Linked DNA regions of Solwaraspora sp. WMMD1047. The protein of the gene in region 1 binds, or shares a complex with, the protein of each later gene. Links are inferred from orthologs where the notes say so. Each region holds a gene or a part of one and is shown on either strand. Other genes may lie near its edges. The genes, in order: uvrB and pcrA.

The links.
Region 2: the proteins of uvrB (region 1) and pcrA are in contact, whole or in part, in a crystal structure (PDB 7EGT), measured with the Thermus thermophilus proteins. The link is inferred for Solwaraspora sp. WMMD1047 from one-to-one orthologs. Residues at the interface, in WP_096411307.1 of Thermus thermophilus: Glu23, Leu25, Arg26, Asp27, Gly28, Glu29, Arg30, Phe31, Arg55, Glu326, Asp327, Phe328, Glu379, Ser382, Gln383, His398, Gly400, Arg401; in WP_096412145.1 of Thermus thermophilus: His654, Arg656, Phe657, Gln666, Asp668, Glu669, Lys680, Arg681, Leu682, Ser683, Lys685, Tyr686, Ala687.

Annotation. Positions count from the first base shown.
Region 1 is NZ_JARUBL010000001.1:4,851,278-4,859,728, forward strand. What follows is about bases 2,785-5,750. They hold uvrB (excinuclease ABC subunit UvrB), read right to left. Parts: upstream 5,339-5,750; coding sequence 3,230-5,338; downstream 2,785-3,229. Other genes in these bases: O7627_RS22030 (AraC family transcriptional regulator), read right to left, coding at 2,785-3,249; O7627_RS22040 (hypothetical protein), read left to right, coding at 5,734-5,750. Outside these bases: O7627_RS22005 (SDR family oxidoreductase), read left to right, coding at 31-804; O7627_RS22010 (DUF397 domain-containing protein), read right to left, coding at 823-1,014; O7627_RS22020 (hypothetical protein), read left to right, coding at 1,309-1,635; O7627_RS22025 (VOC family protein), read right to left, coding at 1,742-2,110; more of O7627_RS22030, read right to left, coding at 2,179-2,784; more of O7627_RS22040, read left to right, coding at 5,751-7,761; O7627_RS22045 (DUF2254 domain-containing protein), read left to right, coding at 7,820-8,451. UniProt on the Escherichia coli protein: The UvrABC repair system catalyzes the recognition and processing of DNA lesions. A damage recognition complex composed of 2 UvrA and 2 UvrB subunits scans DNA for abnormalities.
Region 2 is NZ_JARUBL010000001.1:942,745-951,386, forward strand. Bases 1,922-5,078 are described here. They hold pcrA (DNA helicase PcrA), read left to right. Parts: upstream 1,922-2,311; coding sequence 2,312-4,846; downstream 4,847-5,078. Other genes in these bases: O7627_RS04445 (chorismate mutase), read right to left, coding at 1,922-2,013; O7627_RS04455 (peptidoglycan DD-metalloendopeptidase family protein), read right to left, coding at 4,857-5,078. In the rest of the region: O7627_RS04435 (ABC transporter ATP-binding protein), read left to right, coding at 1-522; O7627_RS04440 (dipeptide ABC transporter ATP-binding protein), read left to right, coding at 515-1,525; more of O7627_RS04445, read right to left, coding at 1,699-1,921; more of O7627_RS04455, read right to left, coding at 5,079-5,723; O7627_RS04460 (M23 family metallopeptidase), read right to left, coding at 5,995-6,714; O7627_RS04465 (cobalamin B12-binding domain-containing protein), read left to right, coding at 7,156-7,560; sucC (ADP-forming succinate--CoA ligase subunit beta), read left to right, coding at 7,933-8,642. UniProt on the Escherichia coli protein: A helicase with DNA-dependent ATPase activity. Unwinds DNA duplexes with 3'-5' polarity. Translocates on single-stranded DNA with 3'-5' polarity. Initiates unwinding more efficiently from a nicked substrate than double-stranded DNA.

The DNA.
Region 1 (8,451 bases):
ACCTGCCGTCCGAACGGTTGGGTCGGGACCATGACAGAGCCCACGACCGGCCGGGTCGCCCTGATCACCGGCGTGAGCCGCCGGATCGGGATCGGCGCGGCGATCGCCCGCCGGTTCGCCGCGGCCGGCTACCGGCTGTCGCTGACCGGGCTGCCGGCGTACGACGCCGCGCAGCCCTACGGCGGCGACCCGGACGGGGTGCCGGGGCTGCTGGCCGAGCTGGGTCCGGACGCCGTCCACCGGGCCGCCGACCTGACCGCACCCGCCGCGCCGGGCGAGCTGGTCGCCGAGACGGTACGCCGGTTCGGCCGGCTGGACGCGGTGGTGGCCGCGCACGCGTACTCGACCCGCACCGAGCTGGGCGGGTTGACCGCCGACGAGATCGACCGGCACCTGGTCGTGAACGTGCGGGCCACGATGCTGCTGGCGGAGGCGTTCGCCGCCGCGTTCACGGCCCCGGCAGGCGGGCGGCTGGTGCTGTTCAGCAGCGGTCAGCGGCTCGGCCCGATGCCCGCCGAGCTGGCGTACGCGGCGAGCAAGGCCGCCCTGGAGAACCTGACCCGGCAGCTCGCGCCGGTACTGGCGCCCAACGGCATCACCGTCAACTGCGTGAATCCCGGACCGACCGACACCGGGTACGCGACACCCGAGGCGGCGGCCGTGGTGGCCGGAATGTTCCCGGGCGGGGCGTGGGGCACCCCGGACGACGCCGCCCGGCTGGTCGAGTGGCTCTGCTCGGCCGACGCCCGCTGGATCACCGGCCAGGTCATCGACTCCGAGGGCGGCTTCAACCGTTACGCCTGACGGCGTTCCGGCGGTCGGTCAGGCGCGGCGGAGGCTGTCCACGAAGGACTGCCAGTCGGCGGCCGGGAAGCCGAGCACCGGTCCGGCCGGGTCCTTGGAGTCCCGGACCACGACCATCCCACCCGTCGCCGCGACCTCGACACAGTTGCCGCTGGTGTTACTGCGGCTGCTCTTGCGCCATTCCGGGCGCCCCGGATACCGCGCGACCATGGGTCACCTCCCCGACAAGGTTCTAGCTGCTGTCAGTCAGCTTAGCCAGAAGATCGATCGACTCGGCCGGGGAGAGTGCCGCTTCTTGCAGCCAGCGCCCGATCCGCGCGTAGAGGACGACATCCTCGTCATCGGTCAGGTGGATGTCACTCGTCAGCGTCTCCAGCACCACGGTCCGTGGGTCGGCGGGGTCGGGGAAGGTGTAGATCGAGAAGGTGGTGTGTGGGGTGAACCAATGGCGAGCCCGGCCACCACCGGGCGGTCGGCTGGGGACTGGAGTCGACCACCGAGGCGGTGGTCTATTTCAAGCACCCGGAGCGGGATATCCGGGAGGTGGGCGTCTTCCCGACAGCGGAGCAGGCACAGACCTACTACAGCGACTGGGGAGAGCTGGACCTGCTGCGGCCGCTCCGGGACCACGGGTGGCCCGGCCAGCACGGATCCGCACTGGCCGGCGACTCCCCGGCCGACCTCCCACCCGCTGATGCCGGCACCGCTGGCGGATCGACGACCGGCTCGCTCCGGGTTTCCTGCGTCGAGCCGATCTGGCGCGCGCAGCAGCTACCCGGTGCCCAACTCGTGCAGCTCTACTCGCCGGAGACCGGTGTCGAACCTGCCTGAGCCCCGGTCGGTGCACCGGAGCACCGGCGTCGAAGCGTCGATCGGTAGTGCAGCCGGACCTGACCCGATGATCCGCCGTCGGATCACCGACCCCTGTTGTCAAGGGTCAGGCCCGGTAGGTGCCGAACGACCACACGTAACCTTCGAGGTCGCGTGCGCTGTAGTCGCGGGAACCGTAGTCGGTGTCGCGGAGGTCCTGGACGATCTCGGCGCCGGCGGCCTTCGCCCGCGCGTGGTGCGCCTCGATGTCGTCCACCGCCACGTAGACCGACCACTGGTCGGGGGCCGGCAGGGGATCGGGTCCCGTCCCCCGACCGATCATGATCATTCCGGTGTCGTAGATCAGTTCGGCGTGCGCGACCGAACCGTCCGGGGCGTCGTGCACCTGGTGGACCTGGAAGCCGAACGCCCTGGTGAGCCAGTCGATGGCGGCCCGGGCGTCGGAGTAGGTGAAGATGGGATAGATCGTTCGCATGCCTCAGTCTGGTTCGCCGAGGGTCAGCCGCGCTTGTAAAAATGTGACCCTGGCGGGTCGCTTCAGCATCAGACGGGCTCACACGGTCCGGCGACCGGCTTCGGTGCGAACCCGGCGAACTCGGTCGGAGTGGCGCCGGCGAACTCGCGAAAGTCGCGGATCAGGTGCGCCTGGTCGTAGTAGCCGCACCGGGCCGCGACTGCCGCCCAGCCACCGTCAGCCCAGCCACCGTCAGCCCAGCCACCGTCAGCCCAGCCACCGTCAGCCCAGCCACCGTCAGCCCAGCCACCGTCAGCCAACCCGCCGCCGCCATGCGCTCCGCCACCGCCGTTCGATCCGCCGCCACCGTCACCTGAGCCGCCTCCGGCACCCGAGCCGACGCCGCCGTCGGCGTACGCCCGCTGGAAGCGCAGCACCCGGGCCGCCGTCTTCGGCGCCAGGCCGATCTCGCGCTGGAACACGGTGGCGAGGTGCCGGCGGCTCCACCCGACCTCGGCGGCGAGCTGACCGATGCTCACCCGGCCGTGGGTGTCGGCCAGCCGTTGCCAGGCCCGGTCGAGGCGCGGGTCGGGGTCGGCGGTGGCGGCCAGCCGCGCCCCGATCGCCCGGTCGAGCAGCGCGAACCGGGCGGGCCAGTCTGGCGCCTCGGCGAGCCGGTCCCGCAGCCGACCCAGCCAGCCGCCCGGAAGCTGGTCGACATTGACCGACCGGTTGCCCAGCTCGCCGCCGGGCAGGCCGAGCAGCCGCCCGGCCACCAGCGGGGACAGCATCAGCTCGACCCCCTGCCCGAGACCGGCCGGCAGATGGGTGGTGACGTACCGGTCGTAGACCCCGGCGGCGAACGACGCCGTCCGCCGGACTCCCCGATCCGCGTCGAGCGGGTCGGTGACGTCCATGGGTGCGCCCCAGCCGAGGACGACCACGACGAAGGCGCCCGCCACCTCCCGGCGGATCAACGGCTCCCGGGCCCGCTCCCAGTACCCGATGTACCTGTCGACGTACTGACGCAGTACCGGCTGCGGGGTGCCGAACACCAGGCCGCTGTCGGCGGTCAGCACGGTGGCCGGCCCGTCGGCGGGGCTCTCGGCTGACGCCGTGGCCGTGGCCTCGGTCGCCGGCTCAGGTGATGCCGGCGGCATCCATGCCCCGCAGTTCCTTCTTCAGCTCGGAGACCTCGTCGCGGATCCGCGCGGCCAGCTCGAACTGCAGCTCCCGGGCGGCGGCCAGCATCTGGTCGTTGAGCTCCTGGATGAGCTGCGCCAGGTCGGCCCGGGCCATCCCCTGCCGGGACGGGCCGGCCGCCGCGGACCGGGACCGGCTGCGGGTCTCCGGGACCGGCGCCTTGCCCCGCGACATCTGCCGCGCCGCGCCGCCGACGGTGGCGCCCTCGGTGTCCTCGGCCTCCCGGTAGATGTCGTCGAGGATGTCGTGGATCTTCTTGCGCAGCGGCTCGGGGCTGATGCCGTGCGCCTCGTTGTGCGCGACCTGCTTGGCCCGGCGCCGGTTGGTCTCGTCGATCGCGTCCCGCATCGACGGGGTCATCTTGTCCGCGTACATGTGGACCTGGCCCGAGACGTTGCGGGCCGCCCGGCCGATGGTCTGGATCAGCGACCGGCCGCTGCGCAGGAAGCCCTCCTTGTCGGCGTCGAGGATGGCGACCAGCGACACCTCGGGCAGGTCCAGCCCTTCCCGGAGCAGGTTGATGCCGACCAGCACGTCGTAGTCGCCCTTGCGCAGCTCGCGCAGCAGCTCGACCCGGCGCAGCGTGTCGACCTCGGAGTGCAGGTAGCGCACCCGGATGCCGTGCTCCAGCAGGTAGTCCGACAGGTCCTCGGCCATCTTCTTGGTGAGCGTGGTGACCAGCACCCGCTCGTCCCGTTCGGTGCGCAGCTTGATCTCGTGCATCAGGTCGTCGATCTGGCCCTTGGTGGGCTTGACCACCACCTCGGGGTCGACCAGGCCGGTCGGGCGGATCACCTGCTCGACGAACTCGCCGCCGGCCTCCTGCAGCTCCCAGGTGCCGGGCGTGGCCGACAGGAAGACCATCTGGCCGACCCGTTCCAGGAACTCGTCGAACCGCAGCGGCCGGTTGTCGGCGGCGCTGGGCAGCCGGAACCCGTGGTCGATGAGCATCCGCTTGCGGGAGGCGTCGCCCTCGAACATGCCGCCGATCTGCGGGATGGTCACGTGCGACTCGTCGACCACGGTGAGGAAGTCGTCCGGGAAGTAGTCGAGCAGGCAGTGCGGCGGGCTGCCGGGGAGCCGGCCGTCGATGTGCATCGAGTAGTTCTCGATGCCGGAGCAGAAGCCGACCTGCCGCATCATCTCGATGTCGTAGGTGGTGCGCATCCGCAGCCGCTGCGCCTCCAGGAGCTTGCCCTGCCGCTCCAGCTCGGCCAGCCGCTCGCCCAACTCGGCCTCGATGTCGGTTATCGCCCGCTCCATCCGCTGCGGCCCGGCGGCGTAGTGGGTGGCCGGGAAGATCAGCAGGTTGTCCACCTCCCGCACCACGTCCCCGGTCAACGGGTGCAGGTAGTAGAGCTTCTCCACCTCGTCGCCGAAGAACTCGATCCGCAGCGCCAGTTCCTCGTACGCGGGAATGATCTCCAGCGTGTCGCCGCGGACCCGGAAGGTACCCCGGTTGAACGCCATGTCGTTGCGGGTGTACTGGACGTCGACCAGGCGGCGCAGCAGGCCGTCCCGCTCGACCTCCTGGCCGACCCGGATCCGGACCGCCCGGTCCAGGTATTCCTCCGGGGTGCCCAGGCCGTAGATCGCCGAGACGGTGGCCACCACGATCACGTCGCGGCGGGTCAGCAGGGACATCGTGGCCTTGTGCCGCAGCCGCTCGACCTCCTCGTTGATCGAGGAGTCCTTCTCGATGTAGGTGTCGGTCTGCGGGATGTACGCCTCGGGTTGGTAGTAGTCGTAGTAGGAGACGAAGTATTCGACGGCGTTGTTCGGCAGCAGCTCGCCGAACTCCTTGGCGAGCTGGGCGCAGAGGGTCTTGTTCGGCGCGATCACCAGGGTCGGCCGTTGCAGCCGCTCGACCAGCCACGCGGTGGTGGCGCTCTTGCCGGTGCCGGTGGCGCCGAGCAGCACGGAGTGACGATCCCCCCGACGGACCCGGCGCTCAAGATCATCGATAGCTGCCGGCTGATCACCGGAGGGCTTGAACTCGCTGATCACCTCGAAGGTGCCGTCGAGCCGGGGTATGTCGAGCGCCATGGGAACAACCGTACGCCCGACCCCCGACAAGGCCGGGAGCACACGGTGGGTACACGATCGGCTTCGATATTCGCATTGTGTGTGAAAGATCACCACGATACCGTTCTAGGGTAGGCCGCTCGCGGCGGCCGACCGGGTCCGCGACCCACCGCCACACCGGCAGGTCGCGTCCGGCGCAGTGGTTGCAGCCCCGGCACGACGTGTCGGCGTGCGCACCCGACGCGGTCGCGCGACAGCGCAGACCGGCCGCCGCGAGCGCCCCTTGCCGCCCGGCCGCGCGCCGCTGGAGACCGCTCCGCCCCTGCTCACGTCACCTCTCGCCGGTTGTCGCAGTTCAACCACGAGTGAGGACTCCCACGCCCGTCGCGCGCACCTCCGAGCCCGGCCGCCGCCGAATGCTGACGCTTACCGTGCTGGGTTGCCTCGCCGTCGGCTCCGGGGCCGGGCTGGCCGGCGGGCTGATCTCCTGTCAACCGACACCGACCCTGGAGACGGCCCGGCCCCTGTCGCCCGCCGAAGCCCGCCGGCTGGCCGCCATGCGGGTGACCAACTACCAGGACGGCCGGGTCGGCCTGCGGGCGACGCTCGGGCTGGCCGGGGACGAGATCGAGGTGACCGGGGCGGTGGACTGGGGACGGGAGTTGATCTACCTCACCGTCACCGGCCCCGGCGCGGGCGAGCACCGGGGGCTGTTGCAGGCCGGCCCCGGCCTGGTGGCCACCCGCCCGGCGCCGGCCACCGGCCGTACCCCGGCCCGGCCCAGTGGACCGGCCACCACCGGACGGCCCACCGACGATCGGGACCCCGCCGCCGGCACCACAGCCGGCGCCCGGCCACCGGCCGGTGACCCACCTGCCGCCACCCGACCCGGCCCGACGGAACCACCCAGCACCGAGCCCGGCAGCGCTGAGCCCGGCAGCGCCCAGCCCGGCAGCACTGGACCTGCCAGCACCGAGCCCGGCAGCACGCAGCCCGGCGGCACCGAGCCCGGCGCTTCGGACCCGCCAGCCGGCCAACCGGCAACCGGAGACCCGGCGACCGGAGACCCGGCAGCCGAGGAACCAGCGACCGACAACCCCGCGACTGGAGACCCCACGCCAGGAGAGCCCGCGACCGGAGAGCCCGCGACTGGCAAGCCGGAGACGGCGGGACCGGGGCAAACCGGTCCGGCCGGCGGGGTCTTCGGACCGCCGGCGGGCGCCCCCGGGCCGGTCGTCGCCGAACCGGCCGGCCCGCCCCGGGAGGCCGCCACCGCCGCCGCGGAGCAGCCACCGGTCGCACCGCCCCAGGACGGCTGGCGGGTCCGCCGGATGGGCGGCACCGGGACCGAGGTCAACCCGCTGGACTCGTTCCTCGCGCTGATCTTCGCCGCCGCCGCCGACCGCCCCGACCGCCCGGAGGCGCTGGAGCGCAGCGAGGCGCGTTGGCTCGGCCGTGACCGGGCCGGCGGCGCCACGGTCGACGTCCTGCTCGGCCCCGCCGTGTCCCAGGCCAGCTGGGACAGCGGCCCGGCCAGCCCGACGCCCACCGCGCTCACCGAGATGGGCGGCGCGGTCCGGTACTGGCTGGACTCCGACGCCCGGCTGCACCGGATCGAGGCGCTGCTGGGCGAGAACGTACCGGTCCAGGTGGACCTCGACCGGACGACCCGCCCGGAGGTGACCGCGGTCGCCGCCCTCGGCGGGCTGCCGGTACTCCCCCGCGCGGTGACCGCCGACGAGGCCGAACTGCTCGCCCGGCTCCGCCCCACCAACCTGGACCAGGGCGGCGCGACCGTGGCGCTCACCGTCCCGACGGTGCCGGCGGAACGGTTGCTGCCCGGCGACGGACCGACCGTCAACCTGCGCGGCGCCGGTTGGGTCAACTGGTACGGCGGAAACGCCTACCTCGCCGTACACGATCTGGACGAGCCGACGGAGCGGCTGCTGCTGCGGGCGGACCCGGCCGGGGTCGCGGCCCGAACCGTACGCCGGGAGGACGACGCACCGGCCCACGGCGCCGATCCCCCGCGCGACGGCCGGCCCGGTGCGGCCGACCTGCCGCCGCTGCCCGCACCCATCGACCGGGCCTGGAGCTACCGCCAGTGGCCCGAGCGGACCGACCGGCTCGGCGGCCTCGACCTCGATCTGCTCGTCAGCGAGGTGCTGTCGCTCGGCGACCAGCGGGCCGGCGACCTGGCCGCGCTACGCCGGTCGGCGGTGTGGCTGCGGCGCGACGTGGTCGCCGGGCAGAAGGTGACCGTGTTCGAGCTGCCGAAGCCGGTCGAGGCGGACACCCCGCGCGGTCAGGCCCGGATGCGGTACTGGGTGGACCGGTCCGGGCTGCTGCGCCGGCTGGAGCTGCGTACCCGCACCGGGGCCTTCGCCCAGCTCGACCTGCATCCCGGCCAGGTTCCCGAGCTGCCCTGGGTGCCGACCAACTGACCGGTGACGCCGGTGCGCCGCAGGTGTGAACGGGTCCCGCGCGGGGAACTGCAGCCGGATGAATCGGCCGGGTACGGTCTCGTCGCGCCTGGCAGAGGTGTGGGAGAGCTTCTGGGTACTGCCCGCGGTGTGCGCGATCGGCGCCGTCGTGGTGGCGATCGGTCTGTCGGTGCTGGAGTTGCGGTTCGAGTTCCCGGTGCGGGGTCTCCTGCCGAGCGGAGCCGCGGGCGCCCGGTCGCTGCTGTCGTCGATCATCACCGCGATGATCTCCTTCACCGCGCTGGTCTTCTCGATCACCGTCGTCGCCCTGCAGCTTGTCTCCAGCCAGTACTCCCCCCGGGTCCTGCGCACCTTCCTGCAGGACCGGGTCATCCAACTCGCCCTGGGCACCTTCGTGGCCACCTTCCTGTTCGCCATGGTGGTGCTCGCCGCCCTACCCGGGGCGGACACCGAGCGGCTGCCGGAGCTGGCGCTGGCAACGTCGATGGCGCTCGTCCTGGCCAGCAGTGGCGTCTTCATCTACTACCTGCACCACATCACCACCGTCATGCGGGTCTCGCAGATCATCGCCGCGATCGGCGCCCAGACCCGCCACTGCATCGACCAGCACCTGCCGGCGGAGGCCGACGATCGGAGCTTCGCGGTGCCGGGTGAGGTGGTCCAGGTCATCCGCGCTGACCGGCCGGGAAT
Region 2 (8,642 bases), 3.9 Mb from region 1 along the record:
TTCTCGGGCGGCATGCGGCAGCGGGTCATGATCGCCATGGCGCTCGCCCTCGACCCCGAGGTGCTGGTCGCCGACGAGCCGACCACGGCGCTCGACGTGACGGTCCAGGCCCAGATCATGAGCCTCCTCGCCGAACTGCAGCGGGAACGGAACATGGGGCTGATCCTGATCACCCACGACATGGGGGTGGTCGCGGACGTCGCCGACCGGATCTCGGTGATGTACGCCGGCCGGGTGGTCGAGGAGGCGCCGGTCGGCGACATCTACGCCAGCCCGGCCCACCCGTACACCAAGGCCCTGTTGCAGTCGATCCCCCGGATCGACCTCAAGGGGCAGCAGCTCAACGTGATCAAGGGGCTGCCGCCGGTGCTGACCAGAATTCCGCCGGGCTGCTCGTTCAACCCGCGCTGCGGGTATGCCCAGGATGTCTGCCGGGCGGACCCGGAGCCGCCGCGCTACCCGGTGGCCCCCGGCCGCGCCTCGGCCTGCCACTTCTGGAAGGAGGTCAAGGGCGATGAGTGACTACGTCCTGGAGACCCGGGATCTGGTCAAGCACTTCCCGCTGACCCGGGGAATCCTCTTCAAGAAGCAGATCGGCGCGGTCCGCGCGGTGGACGGCATCAGCATCCAGCTCGGCCGGGGTGAGACCCTCGGGGTGGTCGGCGAGTCCGGCTGCGGCAAGTCCACGCTGGCCAAGTTGCTGGTCGGGCTCGAGAAGCCGACCAGCGGCTCGATCGTGGTGCGCGGCAAGGACATCTCCAGGTCCAGCGGGTCCGAGATGCGCAAGTCCCGGCGCAACATCCAGCTCGTCATGCAGGACCCGTATACGTCGCTGAACCCGCGGATGACGGTCGGCGACATCGTCGGTGAGCCGTTCGACGTCCACCCGGAGGTGGCGCCGCGCGGCGAGCGGCGCGGCCGGGTGCAGGAGCTGATCGAGCTGGTCGGGCTCAACCCCGACCACATCAACCGCTACCCGCACCAGTTCTCCGGCGGGCAGCGCCAGCGGATCGGGATCGCCCGGGCGCTGGCGCTCAAGCCGGAGATCATCCTCTGCGACGAGCCGGTCTCCGCGCTCGACGTGTCGATCCAGGCCCAGGTGGTGAACCTGCTGGAGCAGCTCCAGAAGGAGATGGGGCTGTCGTACATCTTCATCGCGCACGACCTGTCGGTGGTCCGGCACATCGCGGACCGGGTGGCGGTCATGTACCTGGGCAAGGTCGTCGAGATCGGCACCGAGGACGAGATCTACGAGCGGCCCACCCACCCGTACACCCAGGCGCTGCTCTCCGCCGTGCCGGTCCCCGACCCGAAGCTGCGCGGGTTGCGGGACCAGATCGTCCTGGAGGGGGACGTGCCGTCGCCGGCCGACCCGCCGTCCGGCTGCCGGTTCCGCACCCGGTGCTGGAAGGCCCAGGACATCTGCGCCGAGCAGGAACCGCCGCTGGTGGTACGGGACAACTCCGGCCACCCGAGCGCCTGCCACTTCGCCGAGGTACGCGACGTGGTGCACGCGCGGGAGTAGACCGGGTAGACGCCGGTGGCCGGGCCGCACCCGGCCGGCGCCACCGGTGAAAGTAACGCCTCCTCAGTGTTCCGGGGCGTCGTCCGTCATCCACGCGGACGGCGCCCCGGACCGCGTGCCGGGGCTTCCGCCCCGCCCGGACACCGAGGGCTCGGACGCGGGCGGTCGGCGGCTCAGAGCGGTCCGCGACCGGCCCGCAGCAGCAGCAGGGCGAGCTGGGTGCCGTCCACGCCGAGCGCGGTCCGGAACCGCTCCAGGATCTCCCGCTCCCGGGAGAGCACCAGCCGGGTGCCGCCCGAGGCGATCCGGGTCGCTCCGACCTGCTGGGACAGGGCGGCCCGCTCCTGCCAGAGGGCGATCAACGCGCCGTCGATCTCGTCGATCCGTTCCCGCATGGCGATGATGCGCTCGGCGGCCTCCGGGGCCTGGGCGCCGGTCGCGTCACGGTCGGTCGACTCCGCCTGCTGCTCGGCGAGTTCTGTGCTCATCGGTTGCTCCCTGGGGCTCGGGTCCCCGGTGCCCGGATCCCGAAGCGAAAAGCCCCGGGCTCCAGGAGCCCGGGGCTTTTCGTAGGTCATCTGATCAGGCGCGACCTACGGCTGCCGGACTCCCGGTGCCGTAGTAAAAAAAGACCCGCGCCTCGTCGATCACGGCTTGAGTATGCCCACCCGAGTCGGCCCGCGCAAGCGTTCCGCCGGAGAAGGACCCCGCGTCCGGCCGGCAGGACCCGGCACGCTGTCCCGCCGGCGGGTTGGTGTCCGACCCGGGGCATAGACTCGGAAGGCGATGCATGCCCTCTTCGAAGTCCCGCCGGTGAATCCCCCGCGCGCCCAGTCCACGCCGCGTTCGCGGCCCCCCGCCGCCGGGGATCCGCAGGCGTTGCTGACCGGGCTGAACGGTCCGCAGCGGGCGGCGGTGACGCACTCCGGCGCACCGCTGCTGATCGTGGCGGGCGCCGGCTCCGGCAAGACCCGGGTGCTCACCCACCGGATCGCCTACCTGTTGGCGGCGCGGAGTGGCGCGGGGCCCGGCGACGCGGCGGCCGGCGGCACCGACGGCGGTCCGGCGGAGCCGGTGCATCCCGGGCAGATCCTGGCGATCACCTTCACCAACAAGGCGGCCGGCGAGATGAAGGACCGGGTGGCCGCCCTGGTCGGCCCGCGGGCCCGGCTGATGTGGGTCTCCACCTTCCACTCCGCCTGCGTCCGCATCCTGCGGGCCGAGCACGAGCACGCCGGCCTGAAGTCGACCTTCTCGATCTACGACGCCGACGACTCCCGGCGGCTGATGCAGCTTGTCGCCCGCGAGCTGGACCTGGACCCGAAGCGCTACCCGGCGCGCGGGTTGGCTGCGCAGGTCTCCAACCTGAAGAACGAGCTGGTCGACCCGGAGGAGTTCGCCGGCCGGGCGAAGGGACCGAACGAGCGGGCCGTCGCCGAGGCGTACGCGCTCTACCAGCGGCGGCTGGCCGAGGCGCACGCCCTCGACTTCGACGATCTGATCATGGCGACGGTGCACCTGTTCCAGTCGCACCCGCACGTGGCGGAGAACTACCACCGCCGGTTCCGGCACGTGCTCGTCGACGAGTACCAGGACACCAACCACGCGCAGTACACCCTGATCAAGGAGCTGGTCGGCAGCGGCGCGGACGGCGTACCGCCGGCGGAGCTCTGCGTGGTCGGCGACGCGGACCAGTCGATCTACGCGTTCCGGGGCGCCACGATCCGCAACATCCTCGAGTTCGAGCGGGACTTCACCGACGCCCGCACGATCCTGCTGGAGCAGAACTACCGCTCCACCCAGACCATCCTGAGCGCCGCCAACGCGGTGATCGACAACAACACCTCGCGCAAGCCGAAGCGGCTGTGGAGCGAGGAGGGCGCCGGCGAGCAGATCGTCGGCTACGTCGCGGACACCGAGCACGCCGAGGCCGACTGGGTGGCCCGCGAGATCGACCGGCTCTGCGACGCCGGTGAGACCCGGCCGGGCGAGGTGGCGGTCTTCTACCGCACCAACGCCCAGTCCCGGGTCTTCGAGGAGGTCTTCATCCGCAGCGGGCTGCCCTACAAGGTGGTCGGCGGGGTGCGCTTCTACGAGCGCAAGGAGGTCCGTGACGCGCTGGCCTACCTGCGCGCGGTGGTCAACGACGACGACACGGTGAGCATCCGCCGGGTGCTGAACACCCCCCGCCGGGGGATCGGCGACCGGGCCGAGGCGTGCCTGGAGGCACTGGCGGCCCGGGACCGGATCTCGTTCGGCGCGGCGCTGCGCCGGGCGGCGGGCGCGCCGGGCATCTCCACCCGGGCGGCGAACGCGGTCGCCGACTTCGTCGCCCTGCTCGACCAGGCCCGCGAGCTGGCCGCCACCGCCCCGCCGGAGGAGGTGCTGGAGGCGGTGCTGCTGCGCTCCGGCTATCTCACCGAGCTGGAGGAGAGTCTGGACCCGCAGGACGCCGGCCGGGTGGAGAACCTGCAGGAGCTGGTGAGCGTCGCCCGGGAGTACACCGAGCGGGCCGAGGCGCAGGCGCTGGCCGAGGCCGAGGCGGCCGACGGCGACGACGGCGACGACGGCGAACCTGTCCCCGACCGGGCCGCGACCCTGGCCGGCTTCCTGGAACAGGTGGCGCTGGTCGCCGACGCCGACCAGATCCCCGAGCCGGCCGGCGACGGCGACGACGACGAGCCCTACCAGGGTGTGGTCACCCTGATGACCCTGCACACCGCGAAGGGCCTGGAGTTCCCGGTCGTCTTCCTCACCGGCCTGGAGGACGGCGTCTTTCCGCACCTGCGGTCGCTGGGCGACACCCGGGAGCTGGAAGAGGAGCGCCGGCTGGCGTACGTGGGCATCACCCGGGCCCGCCGGCGCCTCTACCTGTCCCGGGCGGTCACCCGCTCGGCCTGGGGGCAGCCCTCCTACAACCCGCCGTCCCGGTTCCTGCCGGAGCTGCCGACCGATCTGGTGCGCTGGGAGCGCACCGAGGGGGCGTACACCTCCTGGTCGGGGACCGGTGGCGGGGTGGGTGGCCGCGGCAGCGCCGCGGACCGCGCGGCCTCCGCGCGCGGTCCGGGCGCCCCCGGTGGTACGCCCAGAGCCGCGCAGCTCGCGCAGCGGCTCGGGGTGGACGGCAGCCGGTTGACCACCGCGAGCGAGCTGCCCCGGGCGCTGAAGCTCTCGGCCGGCGAACGGGTCAACCACCAGCGGTACGGCCTGGGTCGGGTGCTCGCGGTCGAGGGGCAGGGCCCCGGCGCCCGGGCGCAGATCGACTTCGGCGACCAGACCCTCTGGCTGGTGCTGCGGCACGCCCCGCTCGACAAGCTCTGACCGGCGGCGGTCAGCAGCCGAGGTCCACGCCGCGCTCCCGCATCCACGGCGCCGGATCGAGCTGGTTCCAGAGGCCGTTGTGCACCTCGAAGTGCAGGTGCGGCCCGGTGGAGTCGCCGGTCGAGCCCTCGTAGCCGATCACTTCGCCGGCGTCGACCTGCTGGCCGACCGCCACCGCGGTGCGGTTCTGGTGGGCGTAGTGGGTCAGGAACCCGTCGCCGTGGTCGATGACGACCGAGATGCCGTAGCCGGCGTAGACCCAGCCGGCCTCGACGACGGTGCCGTCGGCGGCCGCCCGGATCGGGGTGTCGGCGGGCATCGCGAGGTCGATGCCGGCGTGTAGCACGCCCCACCGCTGCCCGTAGCAGGAGGTGGTGGCGGCGCCGGGCATCGGGTGCACCCAGTCCGCGGACTCCTTCTCCGCCTCGGCGGTACGGGCGGCCGGCTCGGCGGGCTTGGCCGGCTTGGACTCGGCCGTCCGCTCCGGGGTGGCCCGGGGGGTGGCGGGGGCGCCGGTGGACGGGCTGCCGGTGGGGGCGTCGGGCGTGGCTTCGGCCGTCGGTGGCTGGGAGGGGGCGTCCCGGCCGGACCGGTTGGCGCGGTCGGCGGCGTCAGCGCGGGCGCGTTCGTCGGCCGCGGCCACCGGTGCGTCCCGGCGGTCGTCGCTGCTCCGGGTGGTCGCGGTGGCGACGCCCGCCACGGCGAGGCCGGCGGCGGCCACCACGGCGGTGACGAGATAGGGGAGCCGGCCGCGGTAGCCGGGCCGGAAGCGGTGCCGAACCACCGTGGCGCCGTCGCTCGACTGGGGGAGCCGGCGGTGCTGGCCCGGCTGGCCGGGCTGACCGCTCACGTTCTCGATCGACTCGTTTTCCTGCACGGGGGAACCTTCGGGTCGAGGGACACGGACCCGGAAATGGTGGTTTGACCTGCGGAAACTCGGGAAGGAGGGGGATCTGGTCGCGGCGCGGACGGGCGTCGGGGCGACGGGTTATGCCCGTATTGATGCGCGGTTACCAGTAGGTAGACCGGGAGTCGTTGTGGTGCTGGTCACATTTCCCGGTGTGGCGTAGGCAACATCAACGGAAAGTGATCATAAAAAAACCGCCCGAACCTGTCGGCACGGGCGGTAGGCTGGACATTACGGAGGGTCAGGAGTCGACTACTCCGCCGTAGATTGTCTCGACCTGTAGCTGAATGTCCACTCCCTTGGTGCGCAGCCACGGGATGGGGTCGGTGGGCTCCCCGTTGACATGCACCTCAAGGTGCAGGTGCGGGCCGTACGAGTGGCCGGTGTTGCCGACCCAGCCGATCTCGTCGCCGGCCTTGACCTGCTGCCCCTCCTGGACCAGCAGATTGGAGGAGTGTCCGTAGACCGATTCGGTGCCGTCCGGGTGCTGGATGATCACGCAGTAGCCGTAGCCACCGAACCAGCCGGCCTTCGTCACCGTGCCCGAGTGGATCGCCCGGTACGCCGTACCCTCCGGCGCGGCCAGGTCGATGCCGGCGTGCAGCTTGTTCCAGCGCATGCCGTACGGGGAGGTGAAGTTGTAGCCCTTGAGTGGCAGCACCCAGGCGTCCGGCGCCTCGGAGAGGGAGCTTTCGAGCTGGGTCCGCTCGTCCCGGGTGGCGCGCTCCGCGTCGGCCGCGCGGGCGGCGAAGTCCTCGCTGGTGGCGGCGGCGTTCTCCAGCTCGGAGAGGGCCGACGGGCTGACCGACTTCGCGTCCGGCAGTCCGCCCGCGCCGAGTGCCACCACTCCGGCGCCGACGAAGGCGGTGGTGACCACCGCCGCATAGCGGCTACGCGGGGGGGTGGGTACGCGACGTCGCCCGCGATATCGATCGGGCTCAGACGACAGGCGCTGGCGCACGCACACCCTCCGTTATCGGGTCAGTTGAGCGACCGTCGCCAGCGTCGAAGAGCGGGGGTGACACTGCCGGGCCGCGTTGTCGTCCGGTCGCAGACCTGAAGACAACCGTTGGCCACGGTAACCAACCCCTAGTCCGGCCACAAGTCGCACCGCCAAATAACCGGTGCCGAGTGTGCGCGTCCGTTGTGGAATGCCATAACTCGTAACCTTTTGCGGGGAACCTCGTTAGTCGCGCTTGGTTACATCGAACACTACAGATAGTCATTCGTCCAGGGCTTCGCCCGACGGATCGGGGAAATTCCCCTAGGGTTCGCGGCGGCGGTCGGCGGCGGTGCGGTGGCCGGCTCACCTGGTACGGGACCTGATTACCGCAGGGCGTCGACGCCGGGTTACCGTTCGTTAAGTCGGTGCCGCCAGGCCGACCGGAGAGGTAGGGGACTGATGAGTTCTCGGATTCGGGTCGTCGTCGCCAAGCCGGGCCTGGACGGCCACGACCGCGGGGCGAAGGTGGTTGCGCGGGCCCTGCGGGACGCCGGCATGGAGGTCATCTACACCGGGCTGCACCAGACCCCGGAGCAGATAGTCGAGACCGCCATTCAGGAGGATGCCGACGCGGTGGGCCTCTCGGTGCTCTCCGGCGCGCACATGACGCTGTTCCGCCGGGTGATCGAGTTGCTGACCGAGCGCGACGCGCGGGACATCGTGGTCTTCGGCGGCGGCATCATCCCGGAGGCCGACCTGCCCGAGTTGGCCCGGATCGGCGTGGCGAAGATCTTCACCCCGGGGGCCACCACGCACTCGATCGTCGACTGGGTCCGGGAGAACGTCGCGCAACCGGTCTCCTGACCGGCCGGTCTCCTGACCGGCCGGACACGGAGAGGGAGAGGCCGGACGCACCCCTCACACGCCCGGCCTCTCTATGCACGATGCCCCGCCGCCACCCCTCGACCGACAGGGCATCGGCCGCTCCGTCTTCGCGCCTTCCAGCGTTCCGACATCTGACTCAACGACGCCCGTTACGTCGGGTTACGTGGGCTGGGAAATCTTTTCCCCGGCGGGTGTGCATTACCGCACAAGGCATACCCGAGCGGTTGCCGGCGCCGGCCACCTCGCTAGGCTGCGCCGGTGGCCTGTTTCTCCTGACAACAGGCGTCAAACTCATTTCACGCTGGCGGCGGCGCGATGGCGCGTCGCCAAGACGGGACGGGACGCGCGATCGTGGACCTGTACGAATACCAGGGGCGTGAGCTGTTCGAGCGGCACGGGTTGCCCGTGCTCGCCGGCGGCGTCGCGACGACCCCTGAGGAGGCGCGGGCGATCGCCGAGCGCCTCGGTGGCCGGGTGGTCGTCAAGGCCCAGGTGAAGGTCGGTGGGCGGGGCAAGGCCGGCGGGGTGAAGCTGGCCGACGACGTCGACGAGGCGGTGGCCCGGGCCACCGACATCCTCGGCATGGACATCAAGGGCCACCAGGTCCACAAGGTCATGCTGACGGTGACGGCCGACATCGCCGAGGAGTACTACTTCTCCTACCTGCTCGACCGCGCCAACCGCACCTTCCTCTGCATCGCCAGCGTGGCCGGCGGCATGGAGATCGAGCAGGTCGCCGAGGAGGCGCCGGAGAAGGTCGTCAAGGCGCCCATCGACGCCAACGTCGGGGTCGACGAGGCGAAGGCCCGCGAGATCGTCACCGCGGCCGGCTTCCCGGCCGACGTCGCCGACCAGGTCACCGCCATCGCGGTCCGGCTCTGGCAGGCGTTCGTCGCCGAGGACGCCACCCTCGTCGAGGTCAACCCGCTGGCCCGCACCACCGAGGGTCAGGTGCTCTGCCTGGACGCCAAGGTGACCCTGGACGCCAACGCCGCGTTCCGGCACCCGGACCACGAGGCGATGGTCGACCAGGCCGCCGTCGACCCGCTGGAGCAGCGGGC